Regions from separate parts of the Halomonas sp. 707B3 genome, predicted to be linked through region 1. Evidence: predicted binding sites of a transcription regulator. Region 1 holds the regulator's gene; each other region holds the start of a gene.
What was found. The regulator FliA, encoded in region 1, starts transcription of late flagellar genes. The targets are predictions, from matches to a motif close to CTAAAGTTNNNNNNNNNNCNGCCGATA.
Positions count from the first base shown of each region.

Region 2: fliD (flagellar filament capping protein FliD) is a predicted target of FliA. The motif match lies at 5,054-5,080, and genes of this name have one in related genera.
Region 3: fliS (flagellar export chaperone FliS) is a predicted target of FliA. The motif match lies at 5,500-5,526, and genes of this name have one in related genera.
Region 4: BIS10_RS05475 (flagellin) is a predicted target of FliA. The motif match lies at 3,356-3,382, and genes of this name have one in related genera.

Region 1 covers NZ_JAMZBE010000029.1:2,615-9,862, forward strand. The annotation lists gene flhA (flagellar biosynthesis protein FlhA) at 1-494, shown strand, start outside; gene flhF (flagellar biosynthesis protein FlhF) at 547-2,736, shown strand; gene BIS10_RS06025 (hypothetical protein) at 2,733-3,332, shown strand; gene BIS10_RS06030 (flagellar protein FlhE) at 3,543-3,854, shown strand; gene BIS10_RS06035 (RNA polymerase sigma factor FliA) at 3,881-4,582, shown strand; gene BIS10_RS06040 (motility protein A) at 4,622-5,437, shown strand; gene BIS10_RS06045 (OmpA family protein) at 5,442-6,113, shown strand; gene BIS10_RS06050 (sensor domain-containing diguanylate cyclase) at 6,137-7,248, shown strand, end outside.
Region 2 covers NZ_JAMZBE010000001.1:10,195-17,442, forward strand. The annotation lists gene BIS10_RS00050 (glycosyltransferase) at 1-858, opposite strand, end outside; gene BIS10_RS18850 (flagellin) at 993-2,558, opposite strand; gene BIS10_RS00065 (cell division protein ZipA C-terminal FtsZ-binding domain-containing protein) at 2,791-3,408, shown strand; gene fliD (flagellar filament capping protein FliD) at 3,571-4,962, opposite strand; gene fliD (flagellar filament capping protein FliD) at 5,175-6,521, opposite strand; gene BIS10_RS00080 (UDP-glucose/GDP-mannose dehydrogenase family protein) at 6,699-7,248, opposite strand, start outside.
Region 3 covers NZ_JAMZBE010000011.1:22,614-29,861, forward strand. The annotation lists gene fliG (flagellar motor switch protein FliG) at 1-683, opposite strand, end outside; gene fliF (flagellar basal-body MS-ring/collar protein FliF) at 676-2,445, opposite strand; gene fliE (flagellar hook-basal body complex protein FliE) at 2,703-3,029, shown strand; gene BIS10_RS02975 (flagellar protein FlaG) at 3,135-3,494, opposite strand; gene BIS10_RS02980 (HD domain-containing phosphohydrolase) at 3,763-5,454, shown strand; gene fliS (flagellar export chaperone FliS) at 5,627-6,043, shown strand; gene fliT (flagellar protein FliT) at 6,051-6,458, shown strand; gene BIS10_RS18980 (flagellar hook-length control protein FliK) at 6,455-7,248, shown strand, end outside.
Region 4 covers NZ_JAMZBE010000025.1:9,456-16,703, reverse strand. The annotation lists gene BIS10_RS05485 (ABC transporter substrate-binding protein) at 1-515, opposite strand, end outside; gene BIS10_RS05480 (BCCT family transporter) at 913-2,466, shown strand; gene BIS10_RS05475 (flagellin) at 2,487-3,308, opposite strand; gene folK (2-amino-4-hydroxy-6-hydroxymethyldihydropteridine diphosphokinase) at 3,421-3,861, opposite strand; gene BIS10_RS05465 (SDR family oxidoreductase) at 4,093-4,851, shown strand; gene ybiO (mechanosensitive channel protein) at 4,907-7,248, opposite strand, start outside.

The sequences.
Region 1 (7,248 bases):
CGAAGTCCATCACCCTCACCGTGCTGCAGCGCATTTTGCAGAACCTACTGGATGAGGATGTCTCGATTCGTGATATGCGTACCGTGCTGGACACCCTGGCAGAGTATGCGGGTCAGCAGAAAGATCCCAACGAGCTAACGGCTCTGGTGCGTATTGCGCTGGGCAGGGCCATTACCCAGCAGTGGTTCGCGGGCCAAGATACGCTGCATGTGATGGGGCTGGATGCGCAGTTAGAGCAAGTGTTGTTGCAAGCAATGAACGGCAATGGTGCGATGGAGCCAGGGCTGGCGGATACCTTGATGAATCAAGCGCAGCAAGCGCTAGAGAAACATGAAGGCAGTGGTGAAGCGCCTGTGCTGGTGGTTCAGCACTCGCTACGGGCCGTGTTGTCGCGCTTCCTGCGCCGCCGCATGCGCCACTTAGTGGTGATGTCTCAAGCGGAAATTCCCGACGACCGCACCCTGCGCGTTACTACGCTGGTGGGTGGCCGCTAATGGCCACACTTCGAACGGTAACAGCCTTTTACGTTTTGGCAACAGGTGAAACATGAGCGTTAGACGTTTTGTCGGAGCAAACAGCCGCGACGTAATGCGCCAAGTGCGCGAAGTGTTAGGTGATGATGCACTTATTGTCGCCAACCGTCGCACCGAAGGCGGCGTTGAAATTCTCGCCATGGCGGATGACGCCGTTGACCAGTTCGACCCGTCGCCGACGACGCCAGCGGAGGAGCCGAAGGCTAGCCCCGCGCCAGCGCCTGTCTTTTCACTGCCAAAGCAACCAGACCCCCTAGAGGCGATGAGTGAGCGTCTGCTTCGGGAAATGCAAGATATGCGCGAACTACTGGCCCGCCGCCAGCCGTTGCCAACGACTCAAAGCGGTGCAGACACCGCCTACGAGCACCTACGGCAGTTGATGGCCCGGGTTGGCTTCAGTGCAGAGCTGAGCGAAGAGGTGCTGGAAGCATTGCCAGATGAGTTGAGCGCGCTCGAGGCTACTAACGACGCGCCGCTTAACTGGCTGCGTGAGCAGTTAATGGCACGGCTTAACGTGCTGCAGCACGAAGAGAGCTTCTTTGATCAAACGGGCATCGTCGCATTGGTTGGCCCCACTGGAGTGGGTAAAACGACCACTACTGCGAAGCTTGCGGCACGCTTTGTGATGCGCCACGGCACTCGCCCAGTGGCGCTAGTGACCACCGATAGCTTCCGTATCGGCGCTCATGAGCAGCTGCGCATTTATGCACGGCTCTTGGATACGCCAATGTATGCCCTAGACGCTGAACAGCCGATTGATGAATTGGTTGGTCGGCTACAAGGCAAACAGTGGGTGATTATTGATACCGTGGGGATGAGCCAGCGGGATCAGCGGGTGATTGAACAGATCGCCCATTTACAGGGTGGAAAGTCCACCGTGCGTCTGGTGCTGTTGCTCAACGCCGCCAGTCAGCCGGAAACGCTAGAAGAAGTCGTATTGCGCTACCGCCAAGCGGCGAGAGCCGCAGGTGCCGAGTTAGACGACTGTATCATCACGAAGCAAGATGAAGCTGGGCGGCTTGCGCCGGTATTAGACATCGTCATGCGCCACGGTATGAGGGTGCTGTTTGGCTCCTATGGCCAGCAGGTGCCAGAAGATATGGCGGTCGCGACACCACCCGCGCTGATTGATCAAGCACTGTCGGCCAACGTTTCGAGTAGCGCGCGTGCTGAAACAGCCCCACTCAGCTTGCCACGCTGGTCGCGGGATGTGTTAGGGCAGGGGCGCAGGCTCTCCTCGGTGTTAACCCGCTTGCGTCAGCGTGTCGTCGATTTTCACCGCTTGGAAGCCGCCTGGGACATCGCAGCGCTGCCGGGGGTGATACAAGACCAGCGCCTAGATGAGCTGCTAGCCGGAGCCGCCGCCACTCGTGACGCGTTAGGGGTGGTTTGGTCGCCCCGCCGTAACGAGCGAGGTTGTGACTGGTCGATGCCAGATGTTGCTCTGAATGAGCAAGGTGCTTGGCTGGCGCTGACTCGCCTTCAGCACCGTCAGCCAGCGGGCTGGCAGCCACGTTTGGTGCGTTGTGCAGGAGATGTTGCGGTTCATCTTCTGCCTACCCTGCCAGACGCTGAGGCGCTGGCTTGGCTAAACGCTCAGCATCTGACGTGGGTCAGCATGGTGCCCGCGAGCCAGCGGGTACACTGCCAGGGCGAGCGCTATACTCTGCGCTCCCTGTTCCAAGAAAGCACCTTAACCCATAGCGTGGGCATCCGTTTCCGCGGGCAAAGCATGCAGCTTTCCAGCGCCTATGTTGAAGCGCAGGACGTATCAGGTAACCCCGTATTGGCGTGGGTCGGTGAGGTAAGCGACCCTGAAAGCACTAAGCGAATCGTGCGCCGCTACTGGCTAACGCCTGCACGTTTGGGCAGCGATGTGTTAACGCTTTTAATCACCCAACTGCAGAGTGACGGACTGGCATCGCTCACCAAGCGTGCTTGGCAGCAGCTTAAAGAGGCCGACGGTGGTGATGTCAGCAGCGAGCTGCGCCTGCTGATGGCCAGCGGCGCGGCTGCAGTAGCCGGCCATCTAGATATCGTTGACGATGAGGACGCTCAGGCCCTGCGAGCCGATTTGCTGCGCTTGTTAGGAACCCAGCGCAAGCGGCGTGATACGGCACTGCTTGATGCATTAGTACACGTTCTGATGGCGCGCGATGCCATTCGTCAGCTAGGTAGCGTCAGTCGTGAGGGCGTGGTATGAGTGGCCAGGATCAGGCGGCTGGCCTGCGCAAATGGGCCGATTTACAGCGCCAGCAGCGTGGTGCTGATGAAGTCGGCCATAACGTGGAAAGTGACGAGACAGTGCCTGCCGCTCCCGTTAACGAAGAGGAAGCCGCCGCGTATACCCAGGAGGCCATGGCACCTACGGTAGCTGCTGCTGCCGAGCCTGCCACCGTGGCGCCTCCAAGACCGAAAAAAACGCTAGTGGTAGTAGGCTTACCTCATGCTGGTGTAGCGCAGGTGGACAAAGTGCGAGGTCGGCTGGGGCAATGGTCGGCCCTGGGGCGGCAATGGGCAGGTGACCCACAGGATTGGGATATTCATATTGTCATGCCTAACAGCGCCTCGCTGACTGACTTAGCCGAGCGTTACTCACGCTGGGCGTTGTGGATCAACAGTGATGCTGACGCCTTTGCCACCATGTACCGAGTGTTGCGCCAATTACGCGAGCATGGTGGTCCGCAGCGTCTTCTAGCCCTTCATGAACCCCACCTGCCGCGCCAGGGGTTGCTGGATAATTTGGGCAATGCTTCCGCTCGTTATTTAGATATTGAGCTTCTGCTGCTGGCGCGCTAGCGGCGGGCCAGGGTGCATTTGTCGCTCAAGGGGAGAGTTATGCAGAGTTTGGCGAGTTGGGTAAGTAACGCTAAGCAGATGGCTATTGAGGCGTTGATAAAACCTGCAAAGTTGTTAACAGTAAGAAAAATGGGCTGTTTAGGGCTAGTAGCAGGGTTATGGTTTTTCGCGTTGAATACGCAGGCCGCAACCGGTAGTTGGAGCAGCCAAGTGCCTAGTGTGATGGTAGCAATGAGCGACCGTACCAGCAGCAGCCAGGCGATAACCCCGCCAGCGGGCGTCCCGCTGCGTAATGCTGCGCTGTCGCGAATTCAATGGCGCTTTGAGTCACCGCCGGGAACGCCTGTGAACGCTTGGCTATGTCATCCTGAACGCTGTGTTGCACTATCAGGCATGCGCGGTAGCACGACCGCTCTATCGGGAATGTTGGCGAGCGCACCGCTGTACTTTCGGTTTACGCTGCAGCCAGGGCAACGCCCTGTGCGAGTACAGGGGTTACAAGTGATCGTGAACTATCAGTAAAGGTTGTTAAGCCGCGAGGCACGAGGATGTATACAGCACAAGGCAGGATCAAACAGAGTGAGCTGTTAACTCAATACATGCCACTGGTGAGACGTCAGGCCTTAACGCTGCAGGTAAGGTTGCCCGCAAGTATTGAGCTGGATGATCTGATCCAGGCGGGTATGGTGGGCTTGTTAGAGGCATTAGGGCGCTTTGATGCTGCCCAGGGAGCAACATTTGCTACCTTTGCAAGCCAGCGCATCCGTGGCGCGATGATGGACGAGCTGCGCACTCGTGACTGGCTGCCCCGCAGCGTACGCCGCTCGGCACGGGCGGTAGATGATGCTGTGCGTCGTTTAGAGCAGCAGCTGGGGCGCCCCCCGGAAGAGGGGGAGATTGCCCGTGAACTGGAGATGCCGCTAAGTGATTACCAGCAACTGCTCAACGATACCAATAGCGGGCAATTATTGCCGTTCGAAGAGCTCATTGCGGATGGCAGCGAGCCTGCGGGGGACGACACTCACCGACAGCCGTTTGAACAATTATTGGATGAACAGCAGCGGCAAACGCTGATCGACGCCATTGAAGCACTGCCCGAGCGCGAGAAGCTGCTAATGGCGCTGTATTACCAAGAAGAGATGAATCTAAAAGAAGTGGGCGCTGTGCTCGGTGTCACCGAATCACGGGTTTCACAGCTTCACAGCCAGGCGGTGAGTCGGCTGCGTGCTCGCCTACATGAGACTAATTAACCCTCTCACTCACTAACCATAACCGGCGAGGAGCCGTTGATGAATCCATCTACGCTGATCGGTATATTTGCCAGCATGCTGCTGTTGGTAAGCGTTTTATTTTTTACCGCAGAGTCGCCCGAGAGCTTTATTAACTTACCGGGGCTTGCCATTGTGGTCACTGGCACGCTGGCGGCCACGTTTATCAGCTATCCGCTGAAAGAAGTGCTGCGTGTGGTGCGTCTGGTTGGTTTAGTTTTCCGCCGTGAAAACACCTATGTGCGAGATGACATCAATGAGTTGGTTTCCATGTCGCGCCTTTGGTTTAAGGGGGATGTTAGAGCGGTTGAGAAAGAACTGGAACATACCCGTAATCCGTTTTTGCGCACCGGTATCCAACTGGTCATTGCGAATACAAAAGAGGATGAAATCTTCGACATGCTGCGCTGGCGTATTGCGCGGCTGAAAGCCCGCGAGCATGCTGAAGCCCAAATTTTCCGCACCATGGCCACCTATGCACCGGCCTTTGGCATGATTGGTACTTTGGTAGGCTTGGTCAACATGCTCGAAGTGATGGATGCGGGTGACCTGGAAGTAATTGGGCCCCGGATGGCAGTGGCGCTGTTGACTACTTTCTATGGCATCCTGTTGGCCAATTTGGTGTTTAAACCGATTGCCGTGAAGCTAGAGCGGCGTACGGAAGAGCGTCTTATCACTATGAACATGGTGCTGGAAGGCATTTCGCTAATTACCAAGCGCCGTCTGCCATCGTTTATTGAAGAGACGCTTAACTCCTTCGTAGCGAATTACCACGACGAAATTCGTGACGCGAACGTTAAGCCTCGGCCCGATATGGGTTCCGCATTAAAAGGTTAGCGCCATGCTCGACCGCGATTCACGGCATGCTTTGGAGCTTCCCGCCGAAGTGGGGGAGAGTGACGAGAGCTGGCTGACCAGTTACCTGGATGTATTGACGCTGCTGATTACCCTGTTTGTACTGCTGTTGGCGCTTACGCCATCCGGCGGTGGCGAAGGGAGTGAAAGCAGTATCATGGATCCCTCGAATGCCGTTACGTCACTGCCATTGGCTAGCTTAGCCACAGGAATACTTCCCCGCCACGATGGCTTACATCCCCAAATGGCAGGGCTTGATATCCCTGGAGTGAGTGTCTCCCAGGGGCAAGAGGGCGTTACGCTACGTATTGACGATAGCCTTTTATTTCCCAGTGGCAACGATGTACTAACGCCCCAGGGGCAAGTTGTGTTAGAACGGCTCTCTTCGGTGCTACAGACTTTTGATGGTCAAATTTCCATTGAGGGCCACACCGATAATGTGCCGATCGCGACCGCTCGGTTTCCGTCTAACTGGGAGCTCTCAGTGGGACGAGCCATCGCAGTGGTACGCCAGTTAGAGCGGCAAGGTATTGCCATTTCACGTATGCGGGCCGTCGGCTATGCCGACACCCAACCCATGGAAAGTAACGCTACTGCGGAAGGGCGAGCTGCCAACCGACGCGTTGAGCTGTTGCTGAAGCAACAGGTCAAGGGGTAAAGAGATATCTCGAGGCTATCTTCGTGTCGAAGCATCATTCGCTACTTCAATCATTTGGTGCCGTTCTGGTACTGGATGAAGAGTGTAGACACATTCAGGCGGTGAGTAATAATCTCACCCAGCTGTTGGGCATTGCTGAGCAAGAGCACTCGCAACTCTCGCTCAGCAGTGTGCTGGGTAAACGGCTAAGTCAGCGGTTATGCAAGGAGCTGCAGGGACAGCAGCGACTAGCGGGGCCACTGGCATTTAGTCGTGCCCAGCGCGCTACCCGCTTTCAACTGCACGCTTACCGCACCGAGAGTAGCGTGATAGTGGAGATTGAGCCGTTGAACCCACTCGGCAAACGCCGCTTGTTGGGCACCGTCAACGAGCGGCTAATGCGCCTAGCGGAAGCCACCCAACAAGAAGAGCTGTTGGATTATCTCGTAACGGCGGTGCAGCAGCTAACTGGCCATGACCGTGTCTCCGTTTGCCATTTCGACACCGATTGGCATGGACTGATTGTCGCTGAAGCGCGGGGGGGGCATCTGCCTGCTCTTTTAGGACAGCGTTTTCCGGCCAGTGATTTTCCCCTGACGCTGCGGCGCGCTTATGAAAGCCATCCGGTTCGGCTGATTGAAGATACTGATGCGCCAAGCGAACCACTTGTGCCAAAAGGCACAGGCGCAAACCTGCGTCACTGCTTTCTACGTGCGCCTGCCCCGGCCCGTCAGCGCTACTTACGTCGTCTTGGCGTGCGGGGTGCGCTGAGTATGGCCATGCAGGGTGATGCCGGCTTATGGGGGCTGCTGTTTTGCCACTCGGCCACTCCCCATCCAGTAGCGCCGCCCGTACGTGACGCGGTGCGTACTCTGGTACAGATGGCCACCCAGCGGCTGCTGTTACTCCGAGCACGCCAAGAAGCTCGCTACCTGCAACGCGTTCAAGATAGCTTGGTACTGTCGGCCAATGCCCGTTTAGAGCCGCAAAGCCCACAGGAGATTACCCATCAGCAGGCTGAAACGTGGTGTTCGCTATTTCGTGCCCACGGCGTTGCGCTATGGCTGAAGGGCAGTGTGCATGCGAGTGGTACTACACCAGACTCACCTACCATTAGCCAGTTTGTTAAGCGTCTTGAAAAAGCACATCAACATAG
Region 2 (7,248 bases), on a different contig from region 1:
ATGCAGCCGCTCCACTGCTTCAATGATCATGTTGCCAACAGGGTGACTTCTGAAGCCATCCGAAAACATGCCTATACGCAGTATCTTAGCCGGTGACAGGTTACTGGGTACGGGCCGGGCTGGCGGCTGGCGAGGCGCATAGCGTGTTTGCCACTCTTTGCACAATTCAGCGATCTCGTCACTACCCCAATCAGGCGAGTAATGCACCGCCGTTAGCAAATTAGCAAACGGGAGGGGATTATCCTTATCCAGTGCAATCGCTTTCTTGTGATACTCCACTAGCTTGTCAAAATCCCCTAAATCCCGGTACACAACCCCTGCACCATTCCACGCCCTCACATTATCGGGGCTTTGCTCAAGAATATGGTGATAAACATCGAGAGCCTCTTCGTAGCGCGCCAGCTTCATCAGGTTCTGCGCCTTGTACTCCAATAGCTCAGGATTATCAGGGCTTAGTGCCTCGGCAGTTTCAAGAGTTTCAAGAGTAAGTGCATGTTGCCCACTATGGAACTGTAGCGCCACTAAACCAATTAACGCCTGAAGGTGTTGTGGATTGTCTTCCAAAACACTGTTCAGGTATTTTTGCGCCTGCGCCATATTACCCAGCAACGTGTGTGTATACCCAAGCCAAGCAAGGTTATTATGCTCGTTAGGGTTCAGTTGCCCTGATGTTTCCAAGCTGGCAATAGCTTCGTGCAACCGCCCTTTACGCATCTGGATAACCCCCAGCCTGCGCCAGGCGGCGGCATTATCGGGATTCTTGTACGCATTTCTTTCGGCTTCTTCCAGCGTGATGAAATTCTTTCCCCTGGTAGTATGCACTCTGCGAAGGTTCTTTTTACGTACTGGCTTTGCCATGACTTTACCTATCACCCAATTTATCCAGCCAGCATACCTGATGCCTGGGATTTCTAGTTATAAAAAAACCGGCCCACAAGGGCCGGTTATTAAAGCATTGGGGCAAGATGCTGACCCAGTTATCACGCCAGCAATTAACCCAGCAGAGAAAGAACGTTCTGCGGCAGCTGGTTAGCCTGTGCCAGTACGGAAGTACCGGCCTGTTGAAGGATCTGTGCACGTGTCATCTCGGCAACTTCAACTGCATAATCAGCATCTTCAATACGTGACCGTGCCGCAGAAAGGTTAGTCTCATTGGTGCTCAGGTTAGTAATTGCAGACTCAAAGCGGTTCTGCACAGCACCCAGTTCAGAACGAAAGCTGTCAACCTGATTCAGTGCGGCGTCGAGCTTCTTCAGCGGGTCGTCAGTTAGTTGCTTACCTAGCTCGACTGTACCGTCAGTTTCGTTAACTGTGGCGCTATAGTAGACATCCTTACCATCTACACTGCCCTTGACTACATAACCTTCCTGATTACTTTCACTGTTATAAGCAAAGACCTCCACATTATCAGTATCGCCTACCTTCGCAGTATCCAAACCGCTTACATTAATTGTAACCGCGTCCTCTGGATTACTGACGATAGCCCCCGTTACTAAGGTCTCACCATCAAGGTCGCCGGCTGTAGAGCCAGCCACGGAACTGTCGTAGGTGACTTCACCTGTATCATAATCGATAGTTGCAGCATAATAGCTTTCACCATCTTTCACATAGAAATCATTTGCAGGCGTTGTACTATTTCCATTATCTACATATAGCTCTGGTTCAGGATTAGCACTATCATCAAGTGATGCAGGGTCATATGCAACCACCACATCATTGCCCTCGGCATCACTACCAACTACTACATCATCGCCGTCATTTATCTGAGTGAAGACACTAGCATCAGTCGCGTTCATGGCTGCTGCGGACGTTGAGCTAAATTCAAGTTCGCCCGTAGCATTATCATAAGTTACGGCATAACCTTCATTAGCGGTAGCGTCATATGCGAAAAGATTGCCGTTTTCATCTTTATAAAGATCGTAGTTTGTAGCTGCTGTACTACTATCAGTAAAGAAAGCATCTTTAGGATTAAGAGAGGAAGATTCTAACGTTTGTGTTGCCGTTGTCTCAAGATCACTAATACGGAAAGTACTGGTAGCATCAAAGCTTCCCAGCCCAAGCGCGCTGGCCGTAACTTCCTGCAGATTGACTGAAATAGTTTCACCGTCGTTGGCGCCTACCTGAATATCCAACCCCCGATCAGCTGCAAGTACCGCTGTGCCGTTAAAGTTGGTCTCGGCGGAAATACGGTCGATCTCACTAAGACGCTGTGTAATCTCGTCCTGAATTGACTGCAGGTCATCTGCAGAGTTGGTGCCATTTTGTGACTGAACAGTCAATTCACGAATACGCTGCAAGTTGTCATTAATTTGGTTCAAACCACCTTCAGCGGTTTGCGCCACAGAGATACCGTCGTTGGCATTACGCTGTGCTTGAGATAGGCCAGTGATTTGGCTGCTCATACGGTTAGCGATCGCCTGGCCAGCAGCGTCGTCTTTGGCGCTATTGATGCGCAGGCCAGAGCTCAAACGCTCCATAGAAGTTTGCAGAGAATTTTGCGATTCACGCAGGTTCTGCTGACCGATCATCGATGTAATGTTGGTATTGATCACTGACATGGTGATTCTCCTTGCTGGAACACTGGCCTAGAAGGCCCGCTTTTCGGCCACTGTGTGTGCCGTTGTCCTAATTAACGGCTCGAAAGAGAGAACCTTTAGGGTAAATAGTAAAAATTTATGTAATTTTTGGTGAACACTACCCCAACATGGCACTACACAGCTGGCCGAGGCGCTGCATTTTTATGCGTAGAGGGGTATTGTACGTTCATACGAATGCAGGAGAGGATGCATCATGATAACAACCTACCTACCATTGCTACTGGGCGGCATCGCTGTTGTGCTAGGGCTGATAAGCTTTGCGCTGTTTTATAAGGTGGTGATTGCACCACGCAAGGCCGAGCCTTCCTCTCAGCAGGCCCCCACTCCCTCACCTACTTCCTCAGCAGAGCAGGCGGATACCACCAGCTACCAACGCCAGCCTAAAACATCCAGCAAGCAAAGCAAAAAGCCGACCCAGCAGTGTTTGTTTGTGATGTTTGATACCCCCAGCCAAGCCATTAACCAAGCGCTGGGGGAAATGCTTGCCGCGAAAAATGCCTTTTACGAGGCGGAGCTAGGCGCCTTCCACCTTCCACCGGGGCCGCAGGGTTACCCGATTATGCTGGCTAGCGCTACCTCGCCGGGTAAGCTGCCGCCGCTACATAAAGAGCATAAAGAGGGGGAGCATACGCCGGTGCAGGGGGTGTCGATCTTGATCCGCTTTTTGAACACGCGGAAGGTGTCGCGCAACCCGGAGGATTTAATTACCTTTACCCATGAGGTGGCGGCGCTGGGTGGCAAAATTTTGGATGCTAAGCGTAAGCCCATCACGGAAGAGAGTTTGGCGGCCATGTACCGAGAGGGAGAGTAGCTGGAAGGGGTTAGGTTGCTTTGTCGTTGTGCCCTGCAATCGCGTGGGGCATATTAAGAATGGTGCTAAAACCCGTCGCCCGCTGAAGCGGCCTCTTTCTGAGCGGTTCACTTTATCGCCCGTTGAGGCCGCTTTTGGCGTTATTGGCTACCGTGACGTTGGCTACTTTTTACGGCCTAGCTGAGCATCTAGCGCATCAAACTGCTGGGTTAAGTAGGAACTCATGCTGTTCATCTGGGCAATCATGCTATCTAGCTGGCCGAACTGGGTGCGGTAGCGGGAGATGGTGCCTTCAATGGTTTTTTCCATGCGCTCATAGCGCTCATCCAGGCTTTTTACACGGCTTTCGGCACCGCTAATCGCTAGCTTTACTACACCGTTATCGCCAAGCATTCGCTCTACGGTGCTGTCGAGCTGGGCTGCCAGGCCATTGCCTGCTTCGCCACCGACGAAAAAGTCGCTGAGTGCTTGGGGGTTATTGGCGACTAGGTCGCTGATTTTGTCTTCATCCATTTCCAGCGTGCCATCTCGTTGCAGGGTAATGCCTAGCTGGTTAAGCGTGGAAAGTTCACCACCGGCTACGCCGCCAGTCAGTACGCTCCGCAGGCGGCTTTCAATGGTGCGCACGGTGCTGTCGCCTACCAGATCACCGGCGGTTTCGCTGTCGCCATTAAAACTGGTGAGTTTGCCAATGGTGCCTTTCAGGTCGTTAAACGCTTTTACAAAGCCGCTAATGGCTTCGCGCTGCTTGAGCGTATCGCGCTCTACGTTCACCGTGCTGGAGGCGGTTTCACCATCGGCAATGCTGAGTTCCGCTAGGTTGAGGGTAACGCCCTGAATGGCCCCTTCGATCTGGTTGTTGGCGCTGCTAATGGCAATGCCGTTTACCGTTAACGCGGCGTTTTCACCGGTTTGCTTGGTGGCGGCATCTTCTGCAAAGGGGCCTGCTACCGTGGCTCCAGCTGCATCTACGAAGCCAAAGCTGGCAATAGAGGCATCCGCGCCGGTCGTTTTAGAGCTAAGCGCCAGCCGGTAGCCTGTGCCATCGTTAATAATGGTGGCGTTTACCCCAGCCTCTTTGTTGGCGTTAATGGCATCGCGGATGTCGGTTAGGCTGCTGTCTGCCGCAATATCAATGCTGACCGTATCGCTATTGCCAAAGGTGAGCTGAATGGCGGTGGCGCTCTGCAAATCTAGCGCGGTATCGCTCTCGGTGACTCTGCTAGATGCTAGGGAGCCTGTGGTGGCGAGTTTTGTTACTTCAACGCGGTAGCTGCCCGGCAGTGCATCAGCCGTGGCCGTGGCTTTAATCGCATCGCCCTGCACGTTAGCCGAGAGGCTTTGGTAAAGCGCTGGGTCGTTAACTTTCGCCACGGCGTCTTGGAATGCGTTTAGCGATGTTTGCAGCTGGCCATAGGCAGAGATCTTGGCTTGCTGCTGCTCTTTTTGGCGGGTAATAGGCGCGAGCTTGCCACGCTCCGCTTCCTGAAGCTGGTCTAATAGGCCAGTGAGGTCTAAGCCAGAGCCAACGCCTAGGGAAGTTATTGTCGCCATGCCGATGTTCCTCGATGCAAAAGGCTAAACCAACAGTCATCTAAAACACTTAGCCAGGTACGGCGTGTTTATTGAAATTTAATAGCATTTTTATCGATGGAACAACGCCTAAATTTAGCGCTTTTTCGTGCTTTAGGTAGTACCCACTTATTACCCTAATAAAAACGCCTGCTTATCGCAGGCGCTTTGGAGATAGCTAAACAAAATTGGTATTATTCTCGGCCTAGCTGTGCGTCTAACGCATCAAACTGTTGGGTGAGGTAGGCGCTGGTTTGGTTCATTTGGGAGATCATGCCGTCCAACTGACCAAACTGGGTGCGGTAGCGGGATATGGTTTGCTCGATGGATTGTTCCATGCGGGTATAACGTTCGCCGAGCGATTCAATACGGTTTTCAGCCCCCGACTTCGCCCCAGCCACTGCGCCGTTCGTGCCTAACAGCTGCTCAACGGTTTGGTTTAGCTGGCCCGCCATACCCTCATCTTCTGCGCTGCCTGCAAAAAACGCCGAGAGCGCATCTTGGTTATTGGCAATGGCGTCGTCTAGCTTGCCGCTATCGATCTCCAGCGTGCCATCGCGTTGTAGTGAAATGCCGATATCAGTCAGCATGGAGAACTGGCCTTCAATGCCGCTGCCAAGCACGCTGCGCAGGCGGGATTCTACTGTGCGCACGGCGCTATCGCCCAACAAGTCACCGGCGGCACCGGTTTCAGCATTAAAGCTGGTGAGTTCACCAATGGTGCCTTTTAGGTCGTTGTAGGCATCCACAAAGCCCGTGACCGCTTCGCGCACTGCTAGGGTGTTTTGCTCTACTGAAACGGTGCTATCCCCTTCTGCTTGAAGGTTCAGCGTGACGCCTTGAATGGCGCCCTCTACTTGGTTGGTAGGACTAGTGATGGCGATGCCATTCACATTCAGCGCGGCGTCTGTGCCTTTTTGAAGCGTGTTGGTGGTATCCGCTGCAAACGGCGCAGTGCCTGAGAAGTTGAAGTCCGCAATCGAGGCATCAGCGCCTGTTTCGCTTGAGCTAAGCGCTAACCGGTAGTTAGTGCCGTCGTTCACAATAGTGGCGTTAACGCCTGCATTTTCATTGGCATTGATGGCGTCGCGCATATCTTCGAGAGTGCTATCTGCCGCAATGGTGACATCCTGCGTGCTGCCATCCTCAAAGGTAAAAGTAAGCGTTTGCTCTGCTGTGGTGAGCGCTTCATCCGCAGCCGTAACGCCTTCAGAAGCTAAGGTGCCGCGGGTTGCTAGCGTTTCCACCGTTACGTTGTAGCTGCCGGGCTGCGCTTCGCCATCGGCCGTGGCGGTGATTGCTTCGCCCCCTACGTTGGTAGAGAGGCTTTCATAGAGCGCGCTGTCGTTGAGTGCACCTGCGGCGCTTTGAAATTCAGAAAGGGCGCTCTGCAGCTGCCCGTAGGCAGAAATTTTGGTTTGCTGGGTTTCCAGTTGCTGCTCGATGGGTGCAAGTTTGCCACGCTCAGCTTCTTGCAACTGATCTAGCAAGCCGTTGAGGTCCAGCCCTGAACCGATACCAAGTGATGAAATGGAAGCCATGCGTACCGTCCCTTTTTCGCGTTGTGCGGCCGTCTTACCGATTTTGCGGCAGCCATTATTCAAGTTAGCTAATTAGTTATTTATTCGGCATTGAGACTATTAACTTTAACAAATTTATTAGCCCTGGGCTTACCCATTTATCAGAAACAGCAAACCAAAGCTATAAACTTCTGTTTATTAAGACTTTCTACCGACACCCACATAGCAAACACCCGCCTCACTCAACGCGCTGGGCGCATATAAATTACGCCCATCTACCACTAATTTATTGTTTAGCTGGCTTGCTAACCAAGTGAAGTCAACGGTGCGAAATTCTTTCCACTCTGTGCAAATAACCAGTGCATCTGCACCTTTTACTGCCTGTATGCGATCGCCTGCGAGCATCAGGTCGTCACGCTCGCCATAAAGCCTTCGGCACTCACCCATCGCTTCCGGGTCGAACGCTTGCACCTTTGCGCCTGCTGCCCACAGGGCTTCCATCAGTGCTCGGCTGGGCGCTTCGCGCATATCGTCGGTGCCGGGCTTAAATGCTAGCCCCCAAATAGCAATTACTTTCCCCTCTAAGTTACCGAGGCTCTCTTGCAGTTTTGTGTAAAGCGTTTGTTTTTGGCGCTGATTAACGGCTTCTACGGCTTTTAATAATTCCGGCGTGCAACCTAATTGCAAAGCGGCTTGCTCAAGGGCGTGCACATCTTTAGGAAAACAGGAGCCGCCATAACCACAACCA
Region 3 (7,248 bases), on a different contig from region 1:
AGGTCTTCGCTGTGCGAGCGGACGGTTTCGATGGCCACCTCTTCTTGAGAAGAGTTCATCAGGTTGAGGATCTCTGCCGCAGTTCTTACGCCACCCATTTTGCTGCGCTTGAGGTTTTGGCCATCCAACATGCTGGTAAGCACTTCGGTAAGCTCCTGAAGCGCGGCTGGTTGCACGCCGCTAAAGGTGGCGATCCGAAGTACCACGTCGTTACGCAGTTTCTCTTCGAAGAGCTCGAGAATATCAGCGGCCTGATGGCGATCCAGGTGAACCAGGATGGTGGCGATGATCTGCGGATGCTCGTCGCGAATCAGCTCCGACACCATGGAGGCTTCCATCAGGTTGAGTGCATCAATACCTGAATTCTCGCCCGTGGTTTCGAGAATATCCTCAATTAGGCTAGTAGCTCGTTCACTGCCCAGTGCCTTAGTCAGTACCGAACGAATATGCTCGCTAGAGTTGAGGTTAAGCGCCACGAACTCTTCAGTTTCTTGATGGAAGGCTTCTAGCACGGCTTTCATATCATCATGGGAAACTTGATGAAGCCGTGCCATTTCCATACTGATCTCTTGCACTTCGCTGGCGCTAAGGAACTTAAAAATCTCAGCGGCGCTGTCTTCGTCCAGGGCCAGCAGAAGAATGGCGCTTTTACGTGCGCCGCCCATTTCAGCAATGCTAGTCATTAGCGTTCATCCAGCTGCGAATAATCATCGCGACCATACGGGGGTCTTCTTGGGCCATTTCTCGCAGGTCGTTAAGATTGTGTTCGTAAAGCGACGTTTTGCGACGGCGCTTGGGCTTGTTGCTATAGGTGTCCTCATCATCGGACGCGCCTTCGCCCTCGCTTTCCTGGTCATCTTCGTCGCTACCAACACTGGTGCTCAACGTGCTTCCAGGCGCTGCAGCGGCCATCACGGGCGGCTGGGTGTAGCGCTTGATTAATGGGCGCAAAATCAGCAGGTAGAGTAGCAATGCGGCTAGCGCAACTAGTAAGTAGCGCCCTAAATTGGCAGCTATCGCTAGGTTGTCCGGATGTTGCCACCAGACCGGTTCGACGCGGGTATCATCATCGCCAGCGAAGGGTGTGTTAACCACTTCCACTTGATCGCCGCGCAGATCCGAAAACCCCATTGCTTGTTGTACCAAACGCTCAATTTGGGCGATCTCTTCATCGCTGAGCGCGACTTGTTCAACCTCACCTTCTTCATTAGTGACGTCGCGAAAGTTAACAACAACAGCCGCTGAGAGGCGTTGTATCTGGCCAAGGCGGTGCTGAATATGCTCAATACTACGATCTACTTCGTAATTAACGACATCTTCTTGGCGCAAGTTGCGCAAAGCGCCTGGTTCGGTACCTGCATCGTCCGCAACATCACCCTCTTCGGGGTCTGGCTGGTTAATGGGGGAGGGGGCTACCCCAGGAGGAGTATTGCTTAACGCCCCAGGAATGCCGGTGGCCAATGGATCTTCGCCATCGTAAGAGAGGCTAAGCTGACGGCTGCGGACTGCTGATTCGTTAGGCGCTTGGTTTGGGCTGTAACGCTCGGAGGTTTGCTCTCGGCGTGAAAAATCGATCTGTGCCGCTACCTGGGCGCGAACATTGTTGCTGCCAACAATGGGCGAAAGAATGTTCTCAATACGCTGCTGATAGGAGCGCTCCACTTCGCTGATGTACGCTAACTGCGTACCATCCAGGTCGTTACCCTGGGCGCTATTGGCAGTGAGTAGGCGGCCGTTCTGATCGACCACCGTCACATCTTCAGTAGCAAGCTCAGGCACACTGCTGGATACCATGTGCACAATGGCGCTAACTTGCCCCTCGCCAAGGACGCGACCTGGCAAGAGATTCAACACCACAGAGGCTTTGGCAGGTTCGCGGTCACGGATAAAGACGGACGGCTTTGCCATCGATAGATGCACGCGCACACTTTCGACGGGGCCTAGTGATTCGATAGAGCGTGAAAGCTCGCCTTCCAGGCCACGCTGAAAGTTCACCTGCTCAGCAAATTGGCTAATCCCAAAAGCTTGGGTTTCCATAAGCTCTAGGCCAAGATTGCCGCCGCGGGGCAAGCCTTGCTCAGCTAACTGGAGCCTGAGGGTATGCACCTGCTCGCCGGGCACCAGCAGTGCCTGGCCCCCCTGGCTAAACTGATAGGGTACGCCGCGGCTATCAAGCTCCGAAATAATTCGTCCACCATCCGCTTCGCTCAGGTTGCTGTAAAGCACACGGTACTCGGGGCTGCTAGCCCACATAAATAAAGCAGCCACAACGGCGATAGAGGCCGCTGCCGCAATCAATACAACCACTAATGGATTGCTGCGCAGCTGTTTCATGGTGCGCGCCAAGGCAGAGGGGCTGCTGGATTCGTTTTCCGCCGCTCCACTGCGAGAGGCGTTTGGTGTCGTGCTGTTTTGACGGCCTGCCGTAGCACCAGTTTCGCTCATGCGTCCCTCCAGAAGGGCAGGCAAAACGGGTGTCGGCCCAGGCGCATCACCAAAGAAGGCATAGGCTATATCCGTCAATCGCGGTTATCCGCTAAAAAGATGAAGCGGAATTGTGATGAACGCCATTATCCGGGGGTGTGTCGACCATAAATGAACGAAAAGCTTGGCTTTTTATACTCATTTGTACGTATGACGCTTCTCCTACCAATGGTAGGCTTTTTGTACTAATTGATTTTCCGCAAAAATGAGGCCTGCGTATGAGTTCACCTTCTATACAGTCTGCGCTGCAACAGATGCAGGGGCTAGCGGCACAAGCGGCTCAGCCTATTAAAGGGGAGCATGTGGCAACCGCTGTTGGTCAAGGTGGCTTTGGAAGTGAGCTGCAGTCCTCTATACAGCGAATTAATCGGTTGCAGCAAGCGGCTAATACCAAGGCGATGGCGTTTCAGGCAGGCGAGCCAAACATTGAGTTAAACGATGTGATGGTAGATATGCAAAAAGCCAGTGTGGCCTTTCAAATGGGCATGCAGGTGCGCAACCGCCTAGTAACTGCCTATCGTGATGTGATGAATATGCAGGTATAGGGGGCGTAAAGTAGTTATGCGGCTAGCTGGGTGGGTAGTGGGAAGGCGAACGCTTAGGCTGGTACGTTATCGCTTTTCAAGGCGCCCGCAGCGTTCGCTTGGTTTCTATGCTTTAAGAGAGATCAGTTTTCCTTGCAGTTCTTCTAGCCGCTCGGCCAGTAGCAGCACTTCTTCTGCTGGTATTTGACGTATGACGTCACCCGTTTCTCGATCAATGACCCTTGTAATGATGCGAGCCGATTGTTCGCTAATATCAAATTCCAACCCACGGGGACGCATGACATCGTTAATGCGCTGTATCGGTTCAACAAGCGCTTCTTTTGTGGCCTTATTGCCATCTGCTGCTGCTTCATCGCCGCTTGGGGTGACTGGAGGTAGGGGATCGATAGCGGGGCGCGTAGAGCGTTCCTGCGATAAAGCGGCCGTTATTGCTGGTGTGGCTGAGTCAATGGATAGTGGGCTCATGTACAACGTTCCTCTATTAAATAAGCCCGCCGGGGGGGGCTAGGCAACGTAACCGAGTAAAGGCATTGAGGCCGTTTACCGTCTGGTGATGAGCCTCTTTTTCAATCTATCGGCGCGTTTGTCACAAACTTTATCCTTTTACTATAGATGAAAAGAAAAGTGTTATGAGTCCTATGGCGGACATGCGGCTCGATAAAGGCTTCTGTTATGCTCTGCTGCTTTGTGATGAGCGTTAACGTATAACGCGTCTGGGGAAAGCGAGGCACGCATGGCAGTCCAACAAGATGAGTACGAGAGCGTCACTAGCCCATCGGTAATCAGCTCTCTTCTGAATACTATGATAGAGAGCGGTGGGGTGACTCTCTGCTTGGCCACTCCTGATGCGCGTCCAGAGCCAGTGGTCTTGATGGAGCAGCACGCGGGCGAAACGCTGGTAATGGATCTGTCATCGGTTGACTACCTGCTAAGTCGTTTACAGCAGGGAGAGCAATTTTTTTTGCGGGGTCAGTCACAGGGAAAAGTGGTGCGGACACCGCTGTTATCTTTGACGGAGACCCGTCGTTCTGGTGGTCGTTTTCTTTGTTGTAGTAATTACCCAAGTTCGGTCGAAGTGCTGCAACGACGCGAGTCATATCGTGCTGAATTGCGCATGGGAATGGTGGTGTCTGCACTGGTTGTTGGTGAGAGTGGTGAGAGTGCCCAGGGGGAGCTCCGTGACCTCTCCCAGGATGGGTGCCAGCTTGAGTTGCCATTAACAGCAAGCGGTGTTTTGGCTGAAACGCAATACTCGCTCAAACTTGCGTTTACCTTTCCAAACGGCACTTACTTTGAAGTGAATGGCGTTGCCCGCCATCAGAAAACTGATCCCGAGCGGCACATGCTACGCGTTGGCTTTCGCTTTGCAGGGTGCACTTCCGAGCAGGAACGGCAGATTTGGTACTTTGTCTGCGAGATTGAGCGTGAAGCTGCGCGTTATAAAAAGGAGGCGCAGGAGGAGCGGCAGCCATCGCCTCTGTTTGAGCAGCCAGGCAAACGCACTCCAGATACTGAGCACATAGGACGGCGCGATATACGCCGCTATGCCACACCGATGGCAAGGCGTTTGGTTAAGGTAGCTGCTTATCTTGATGCACAGTTGCTCATGCTTCAGCAAGGCAGTGATATTGATTCAAGGCAGCTCTCTCGTAATGCGGACCGCTTACTGATGCTGCATGAAGAAGATCGAGAGGGACTGCTGTTTGCCTCCCGCTGTTTGTCTTTAGAGCCGCTGCTGGTAAGGCACGGGATTGCTGTTGCAGTCCATTTGCTGGATTTAGTAGGAGCCAATATGCCGCGGGATGTGCGCAAGGCGATCGTTGCCAGCGGGCTGGTGCATGATTTGGGTAAGGCGCTTATTCCTCAGGTCGTGTTCAAAGCGCCAAATTTTGAAGCGACACATCGGCAGGCATTAAGTGAGCATGTTTCCCTCTTGATGGCTCGGCTACATACCTGCCAATGGCTGTCTGCTACGGTGGCGCAAGCGGTCATTGGGGGGATCAACGAGCGGCTTGATGGTAGTGGCTATCCGGCAGGAATCACCGGGGATGATATTAACGAGTTGGCGAAAGCCAGTGCAGTGGTTGACGTTGTTGAGGCGATGCGGCGAGATCGCCCAGATCGCCCGGCCCGCACGGCGCAGCAAATTTACCGCCACTTGCTGGCTCATCCGCATCAGTTTGATCGCCGTTGGATGAGGCGTTATGTCGAACATTTCAAGGTCCTGCCGGTGGGGTCGTTAGCGCTTTTCTCTAGTGATCAGCTTGCCTGGATTTTGCGCCTTGATGATAGTGGGGCGCCAGCAGAGGTGGTGCTGGCCCAAGCAGCTGAGCCGCCAATGCGCGATAATTTAGGGAGTGTGTTGCGTGGCGATGTTTTTGAGCGACTAGGCAAGCCTGTCAGAGAAGTGGCGGTTTCTACATAGGACGCCGAATTCAGGCAAGCAGCTAAATTAAAAAGTAATCAGGCATTAAAGTCTGCTGTGGCTTCGCCGATATATTTAATAGCTGAGCATATATGCTCAACCTTGAATGATGAACAGCACGACTGGCTTTTTGCCCTAGCTGTTGTTACACCCTATAAAGGAGTGCCCACTAATGACCTACACTCGCGGTGGCGCCGCTAACGGACGAGGCGCTAATGCTTATGCCCGTGTCGGTGTTGAAAGTGGTGTCATGTCAGCTGATCCTCACCAGCTGATCGTGATGCTATTTGATGGCGCTCAGGCGGCAATCCGCGCAGCGCGAATTCACATGCAAGCTGGCAACCGAGCTGAAAAAGGCAAGTCAATTTCCAAAGCGTTGGATATTGTTAATAACGGTTTAGCGGCCGCCCTTGATCAAGAGCAAGGGGGTGTCATTGCAGAGAGGCTCGCCTCACTTTACGATTATATCGCCCGCTTGCTGTTAACAGCTAACTTGCGAAACGACGAAGAGAGCCTCAACCAAGCTGAGCGGTTGCTTGAGGATATCGCCTCAGCATGGCGTGAAATCGGTCAACAGCAGAGTGCGTGAGGCAGGCATGGCAGCTCCCGAAGCAGTTCGTGATATTTCTCAGCAAACGCTGCTCGATGCATACGAAAAGCTGTTGGTGCGTGTGAATGACATGCATGAGCTTGCAGATGCTGAACAGTGGGCCGAGTTGATCGAGCAACGCAGTAATTATGTGATGCTCGTAGAAGAGCTCCGTGAGCTGGATGCACACGTTACGCTTGACGCTGCAGGTAAGCAGCGTAAAACAGAGTTAATAGAACATATCTTAGAGCATGATGTGGAGATTCGTCGTCGCCTGGTGGCACGACGCGATGAGCTTGGCAGGCTGATTGGCGTCACCCAGCGCCAGCGGGACCTGCACCGAGCTTATGCTCCCCAGCAGGGAGCTTATAGCGCCTTTGATGTCGATGCTTCTCAGAATAAGGGGGCATCGTGAGTGGCATTACGCCGCTTATTGATACCCTCTTACATCAAGTGCTTGGGCGCCAGGGAGAGGTGTCCTCTCAGCGTGTATTAAATGCGCCAGTACAGCCAGTCTTACCGGGGGAGGGGCCACGTGCCTTGCAAGGCGATGCAGGGTTGGATGGCCGTCCGCTTGCTCCCCTGCTTGGTGACCTAAAGCGGTTGCCAGGTGCGTCTGAGGGGGCGCGTCAGTCTCAGCCTGGAAGTCCTCCCACTGGTAATGGCGCACCCACCTCAACACAGACACACTTCAGCCCTGCTGCTCGCACGATTGCGGATGTATTACTGCGTTTCCCGGCACCTCCAGCGGTAATGAAGCCCCAGGCCCCGCTGATGTCGGCTCAAGACGCACCATCGGCGCAAGTGCTGGCAAGTCGTTTAGAAGCAAGCATCCGCGATAGTGGATTATTTTATGAGTCCCACCTGAAGCGTTGGTTTCAAGGTGAAACTCCACGCCAGCAACTACTGCGTGAACCACAAATGCAACCTGGGCCTCGCCCGACAGCTCCTTTTTTACCAAATTTTGCTTCTGCGGTATTAGCCACAACCCCCTCAATAGCCGCTTTACGCTCAAGCGCCACCCCCGGTATTTTGCCCAATACGTCCCTAGTGCCTATGAATGGCGATAATAAACTGCTCTTAGAGCGCCCTGTTGTCATGCTCCCAGCCTCGACTTCGCCGACGCCAGCTGCTGCGGAGCGTCGAGAGATTAATCCAGCCTCGTTGACATTGCCGGCTGCCAGCGAGCCGGAAGCGCTTAGCCG
Region 4 (7,248 bases), on a different contig from region 1:
TGCCACTCCACCGCATCGGCCGCTAGATCATTGGCCGCTGCAAAAATACCCCAAGCGCGGTAGCCGGTATCAAAGGCAGGGGCAGCGATGGTTTTGCCTGCTAAGTCAGCGGGCGTCTCAATCCCGCTATCCTTACGAGCAAAAACGGCGGCAGGCGTACCATCGTATACAATATAGACGCCGCTAATACCGGGGCCATCGGGGTTCTCGGCTAGGAATTCCACTAGCGCATTAAGGTCACCAAAGCCCATCTCATAGGCACCCGAGGCCACTCGGTTAATCGCGCCTGCTGACCCGCTGCCGGAATCAATTTGTACATCAAGGCCTTCTTCAGCAAAGTAGCCGCGGGATTCAGCCAACAGAAAGGGGGCGGAAGGCCCTTCAAAGCGCCAATCTAACTGGAAGCGGATGGTTGTCTCTTCCGCCTGACCGACCCCAGGCAACCATAAAAGAGCCGTCGCCCCCACTAATGCAACGCGTTTTAATCCCGGAAAAACCGCTGTTGAAGCATTCATAGCAAGCACACCTTGTATACAAAATTGTGCTACGTACCAAGCATGAATGCTGCCAATCTTTTACAACTATAATTATCTCAATACGTTAATAAGCATTGATAGATAATACTTAGGAAGATATCGCCGTCTATCGCCTTATCTTCCCAAGCCAACATGCCTTATGGAGGTGCGTAGACATAACCATATGCACCAAATAGCAACTTTTTTAGACTTTCGTCTATACACCACGTATACTATGCGCAGTTTCCTGTCCTCGCGCCATTCATTGAATGGCGCTTTTTTTTGCTTTGAAAACCTGTGGCCAGCGGCGTTAAGTCGGCTCCCTCTTGGGTTTATTAAGCTAAAGGTTCTACTCCCGCTCTTTCCTGCAACCTCCCATTCCAAATAGGTGCTCTTCATGAACCAACCTGCTCAACGCGCCGAGGAGCCCTCGCGGTTTTCCCTCGGTGACCCTATTGTGCTGGTGCTTAGCATCGGCTTCATCGTGGCATTTCTGGCGCTTTCGTTTTACGACATTGACCTAGTCGCCAATTCCATCAGCGCAGGCTTTGCCTGGACCGCGCTGGTGCTGGGCAGCTATTTCCAGCTGCTGCTTCTGCTGACGTTTTTTATCGCCATTGGCGTGGCGTTAACGCCTGCGGCAAAAGCTAAGATCGGCAATCTCGATGCACCAGAAATGAGCACCTTTAAGTGGCTCTCCATCATTCTATGTACGCTGTTAGCCGGTGGTGGGGTGTTTTTTGCCGCAGGCGAGCCGGTGTACCACTTTGTGGTCACCCCACCCGCCTTTGATACCGAAGCGGGCACCGCTGAAGCGGTATCCGGCGCGCTGGCGCAGTCGTTTATGCACTGGGGCTTTATGGCCTGGGCGGTGCTGGGCTCGCTCACCGCCGTGGTGCTGGCACATGCGCACTACGTGAAAGGCCAACCGCTGCAGCCGCGCGCATTGCTCTACCCGATTTTTGGTGAACGCTTGATGCGTGGCCCGCTGGGCGGCTTAGTGGATGCCTGCTGCGTGATTGCCTTAGTGGCAGGCACGGTAGGCCCCATCGGCTTTTTGGCAACTCAGGTGAGCTTTGGCCTGCATGAGCTGTTTGGCCTGCCGGAAGGCTACACCGGGCAACTGATGATTCTGGCCGTACTGGGCACTATTTATGTGCTCTCTTCGATGAGCGGGGTGCATAAAGGCATCCAACTGCTGAGCCGCTTCAACGTACTGCTGGCGTTAGCAATCGGCGCCGTGATTATCGTGTTCGGCCCCACGCTGTTTTTGGTGAACACCTACGTTTCCAGCATGGGCGCGTATGTCAGCGAGTTTTTCACCATGGCCACGATGACCGCTGAAACCGCCCCGGCGTGGTGGATGCAGTGGTGGACGGTGTTCTTCTTTGCTTGGTTTATCGGCTATACACCGCTGATGGCGATTTTCGTGGCGCGCATTTCACGGGGCCGCAGCATTCGTGAAATGATTCTGGCGGTTGCCGTACTCGCCCCGATCGCCACCACTGTATGGTTTACGCTACTGGGCGGCTCCGGCATTTACTATCAGTTGACCGGGGTAATTGACCTGACCGAAGCGCTCAATAACTTCCAGTTTGACGTGGCGACTCTCACGGTGGCTCAAGCGTTGCCCGGCGGCACCTGGATGGCACTGGCGATTCTGCTGCTGACCACGATTTTTGTGGCCACCACCGGCGACTCCATGAGCTACGCGATTGCCGTTGTCGGCGCAGGCCATGATGACCCGAGCCCTTACATGCGCGCTTTTTGGGGCATTGCGATGGCCCTGATGGCGGCCGTGCTGCTGTATATGGGTGCAGGTCAAATTGGCGCGCTGCAGCAGTTTATCGTGATTACCGCGATCCCGGTGTCGCTGATTCTGCTGCCCTCGCTGTGGAACGGCCCGCAGGCGGCTTACGCCATGGCGCGTGAACAGGGCATCATCGACTAACGATGATCGGCCACTTCTAACTACAGCCCTTCCAACAGCCGCAGAATCATCTGCGGCTGTTGGTTCACCCGGGTCAGCATCGCGATACCCACCTGCTGAAGCAGTTGGGCGCGAATAAGATTGGAGACTTCTTGCGCGTAGTCGGCGTCTTGAATACGCGACTGGGCGGCGGAGGTGTTAATGATGCTGGTGTTGAGCCCGTCAATGACGCTCTCGAAGCGGTTCTGCACCGCGCCTAAATAGCTGCGCTGGCGGTCGACCTGCTTCATGGCTTCATCCACGACATCCATCGGCTTGGGCGTGGCCGAACCATCATCTAATACGCTGAAGTTATCCAACCCCAGCGCCTGACGCCCCATCGCCGAAAAGCTCACGCCAATCACATCCCCGGCGTTGGCTCCTACCTGAATATTGAGCGTTTTATCGCTCTCGATCAGCTTAATGCCGTTAAAGTTGCTCTGCTCAGCGACGCGGTCAATCTCTTCCAGCCGTTGGTCGATCTCTAACTGAATAGACGCCCGATCTTCTGAGGAATTGGTGCCGTTGAGCGCCTGAACGCTGAGTTCGCGGATGCGCTGAAGGCTATCGTTGATCAGGTCCAACGAGCCTTCTGCGGTTTGCACCATAGAGATACCGTCGTTGGTATTGCGGATCGCCTGGTTCATACCGCGAATTTGTGCGCCCATGCGATTGGCAATCGCCTGGCCTGCCGGGTCATCCTTGGCGCTATTAATACGCAGCCCAGACGACAGACGCTCCATGGAGGTCTGCATTGCTTGCTGGCTACTGCGTAGATTATTCATCACCAGTAGCGACGTGATATTAGTCGCAAGGCTGATCACGGGCGTGACCTCGGAAGTGAACGCAAACAGTGCGGAGGTAGCGTGAATATCGGCCTATCTTTAGAAAACGTGAGCCCTGCCCCGTAAAACTTTCCCAGTCGCTACTCTTTTTTCAGTTCGGTCTCTTCAGTACGGCTAGCACTTCGTCCACCGGCCCCCGAACATAGTCGTGATGAAAGTAGCCATCGTCGACCACCTCGCCATCCCAGGCCACAATGTCTAAGTCCATGGTCCGGGGGCCAGATTTGATCGGCCCGCGAACACGGCCTAAGCGATGCTCAACCTCTTTTAGGTAGGCTTTAAAGTCGCACAGCTCAAGCGTAGTGCGCACCACCAGGGCGGCATTTAAGAAGTCTGGCTGCTGCTGAAAGCCTACCGGGGCAGTGCGCACCGCTTCGGAGCGGGCCAGCAGTTCGCATTCACTGCTCAAAATCTCAAGGGCTTGGGCAAAGTGATGCTCTGGCTCAATATTGGTTCCTAGCGAGATAACGCACTCGTGTTGAGCCGACGCGGGCGAGGGGGTTGGCGTTACGGGTGACGACCTTAATGACATAACTATATCCCAATATAAGAGGCTGGATGACTAACGGCTGGTGAGCCGATGACCTAGCCCACACCGTTTTAGCGTATAGGAATCAATCGGCGCCCCAATAGAGTAGACGGTTAAGCATTCTGTTCAAGCTCTGTACAAGTTATTGACAAACGCTGCGCTCACGCAGAGAGTCTTTTTGATTACCATGACAACGTTAGTTAACAAACACTACCTGCTGCGAGGGATAAAGCAATGGATACACCTGCTGCACTTGTAACCGGCGGCGCCACGCGCCTGGGCCGCTATTTTGCTGAAGCGCTAGCCGATAAGGGCTTTGATATCGCGTTACACGTGAATAGCTCCCGGGGGGAAGCAGAGGAAGTGGCAGACGCAATTCGCGGCAAGGGTCGTGAGTGCGAGATTCTGCCCTGCAACTTTTTAGAGGATTCGCTAGAAGAATTAATCACCCAAGCTAAAACGCGTTTTCCTGGGTTGAACGTGCTGCTCAATAGCGCCTCAGCTTATGAACCAGCGCCGATCGCCCGTACCGATATGGCCATGCTGGAGACCCAGTTTCGGGTCAATATGTTCACGCCGCTGCTACTCACACGCCATTTTGCCGAGGCGGTAGAGCACGGTCAGGTGATCAACATCATCGACAACAAGGTGGCCTATCACCAATATCCGTATGCGGCGTACCTGCTCTCCAAGAAAAGCCTAGCTGAGATGACCCGTATGGCAGCGCTGGAGTTTGCTCCGCGCCTACGGATTAACGGTATCGCCCCCGGGGTAGTGCTGCCCGCCTCCCAGCGTACCAACGACTATATCCAGTGGCGCATCGAAGGCATTCCGGTCAATCACCAAGGCAACCCAGCACACCTTGTACAAGCATTGCACTATTTGCTGGATAATGCCTTTGTGGCCGGGCAAGTGCTATTTGTAGACGGCGGCGAATCGATCAACCTAGAGGGTCGCCACTCCGAAAACTACCCTGGCGAGCGGCGCGACTGACCCAACGCAATGAGGCCGCCCGAAGGCGGCCTCATTGGCTTACCTAAGCGTACGCTTAGGTTTCATCCACATCATCATGGTCCGGCTTATGGTGATCCGGTTCATGCTCAAGTGAGGCTTCGCTACGCTCTGCAAGCGGCGCCGTGTCGGTGCGCTTTCTTTCCGCTTTCGCTTCCAGAATGCGCACGTTGGCAGGCGGTGTCTTGCCGCCTTTGGTTTCGCCAAAGTAGAGCGTGGTATGCGGGAACGGAATCTCGATACCCGCCGCGTCAAAGCGCAGTTTCACTAGGCGGTTGTAGGCACGACCTACAGCCCACTGGTCGCCCGGCGTGGTTTTAATGACCACACGAATGTTCACCGAGCTGTCGGCCAGGGCGGTAACCCCTGCCACGGTCAGATCCGCCAGCAGCTGTTTGCCATGCTCTTCGCTGGCCTTGAGATCTTCAAAGGCGAGCTGCAGCTGCTCGATGGCATCATCGATGCTCTCGTTGTAGCCAATGCCATACTCGCCTACATGGTTACCGTACTCGCGCATGTAGTTAGAGACGGTATCCACACTGGAGAACGGCACAATGTGATAAGTACCGGAGAGGTCGCGGATACCCACCGAGCGAATACTCAAGCGCTCTGCGGTACCGGTAATACCCCCTACGGTCACCACATCGCCGGTATTCATCGCGTTTTCCACCTGAATGAATACCCCGGTAATCACATCCTGCACCAGCTTCTGGGCACCAAAACCAATCGCCAGACCCAGCACACCAGCACCAGCAATCAGCGGTCCGATGTTGATGCCAATTTCCGACAGCACGATCATGCCGGTGATGGTCACCATGGCAATGGCCAGCGCATTACGGAACAGGCTCAGCAGCGTTTTGGCACGGGCAGAGGGTTCGCCGTGACCGGTTTCCGGGTTGAGCTTGTGCTCGATCAGGCTTGCCAAGCCCAGCCATATGCCCAGCGACACAATCAGGATCACTGCTACGCTGATCAGGTTACCCACCAGATTGGCACCGCGCTCGGAGGCGTACCAGGCGGCCAGGTCAAAGGCGCCCCAAGCATCCAGCACCACCATGATCACCGCAACGACGATCACCGTGCGCAGCACGCGAAGCGCGTTGGGCACGTAGCTGTTCAACCGGACTTCCAGCAGCGGCAGCTTACGGCGCAGGTCATCGGAGAGTTGAATACGACGACCAATGGTCTGTGTCAGGAACGCAGACAGCAGCAGGCCCACGACCACGGCGCCGAGCGTCTTCAACGTCGCAAAGAGGACAAAGGGCAGCGCATCACCCGGACGGGTAAGCGTCAGCACAAACACCATTAAGAAATAGATCAGCGCGAACAGGTGCCACGTGCGGGCAAACAGCTGCAGCGATACACGGCTGGCGGTCAGCGTAGAGCGCGTGCCCATCTGATTCAGGTTATCGCGCAGCCGCACACGGTTTTTGAGCACCACGCCCACCGCATAAATAAACGCCAGCAGCATAATCAGCGTGCCGACCGCTTGCCCCAGAGAGGCCGCGATATAGAAGTTGACCAATGGCACCACCACCATCAGGCCATAGCCCACCATACCAATTAGGCGTGCCAGCCAGCGGTTCCAGTAGGAGGCTTCTTGGGCCGAGATCGGCAGCAGGCGCAGGCCTTCATAGCGCGAAGAGAACAGCATCCGCACGCCAGCTTTCAATAGCTCAATGATCAGGAAAGCATTTAAAAACAGCGATGCGCGGGTGGATAACTCACCGGTCTCTCCCACCGCAAAGGTCGCAATCAGGTTACCGCCGACGTACGCCAGCGCCACCAGCAGCACATCCAGCACCGCGGCAATCGCCACGCAGAGCACTAAACGCAGCACCGGCGTTAAGCCACTGCCCTGCTGCGACCAGCTGCTAATCTTGGTAAACAGCGACTTCGCCAAGCGGCGGAACACCATAAAGAGCGCAAAGGTGGCCACAATCACGATGCCAAGATTAATGGCAGCACTGATAAACGCTGCCATATCAAAGCTACTGCCTGTGCCCTGGCCAGTGAACATGTTGCCGACAATCGCCGCTGCCTGCTCAATCTGGCCGCCCACATCACCGACGACACGGCTGGTAAGCTCAGCCAACTGTCGGGGCAACGAGACATCTTCCGGGGCCACATTGCCACCTGCTGCGGCCGCTTCCGGCGAGAGCTCGGCAGCAACGCCAGCTGGCAGTTCGGAGGCCTGATTGCGCAACAGCTCAATCAGCTCCTGGCGAGCCTGCTCATCTTCCAGCAGATCCGCCAGCGCCGTATAAGAGGGCTGCTCTTCCGTGGCAGGCGCTTCACTCTCAGCGCCCAGCGTGGTTTGCGCCATGGCTGGCCCCGCCAGCATGGCGAACAGCGTCAGCATCCAGACGCTTAGCCAGG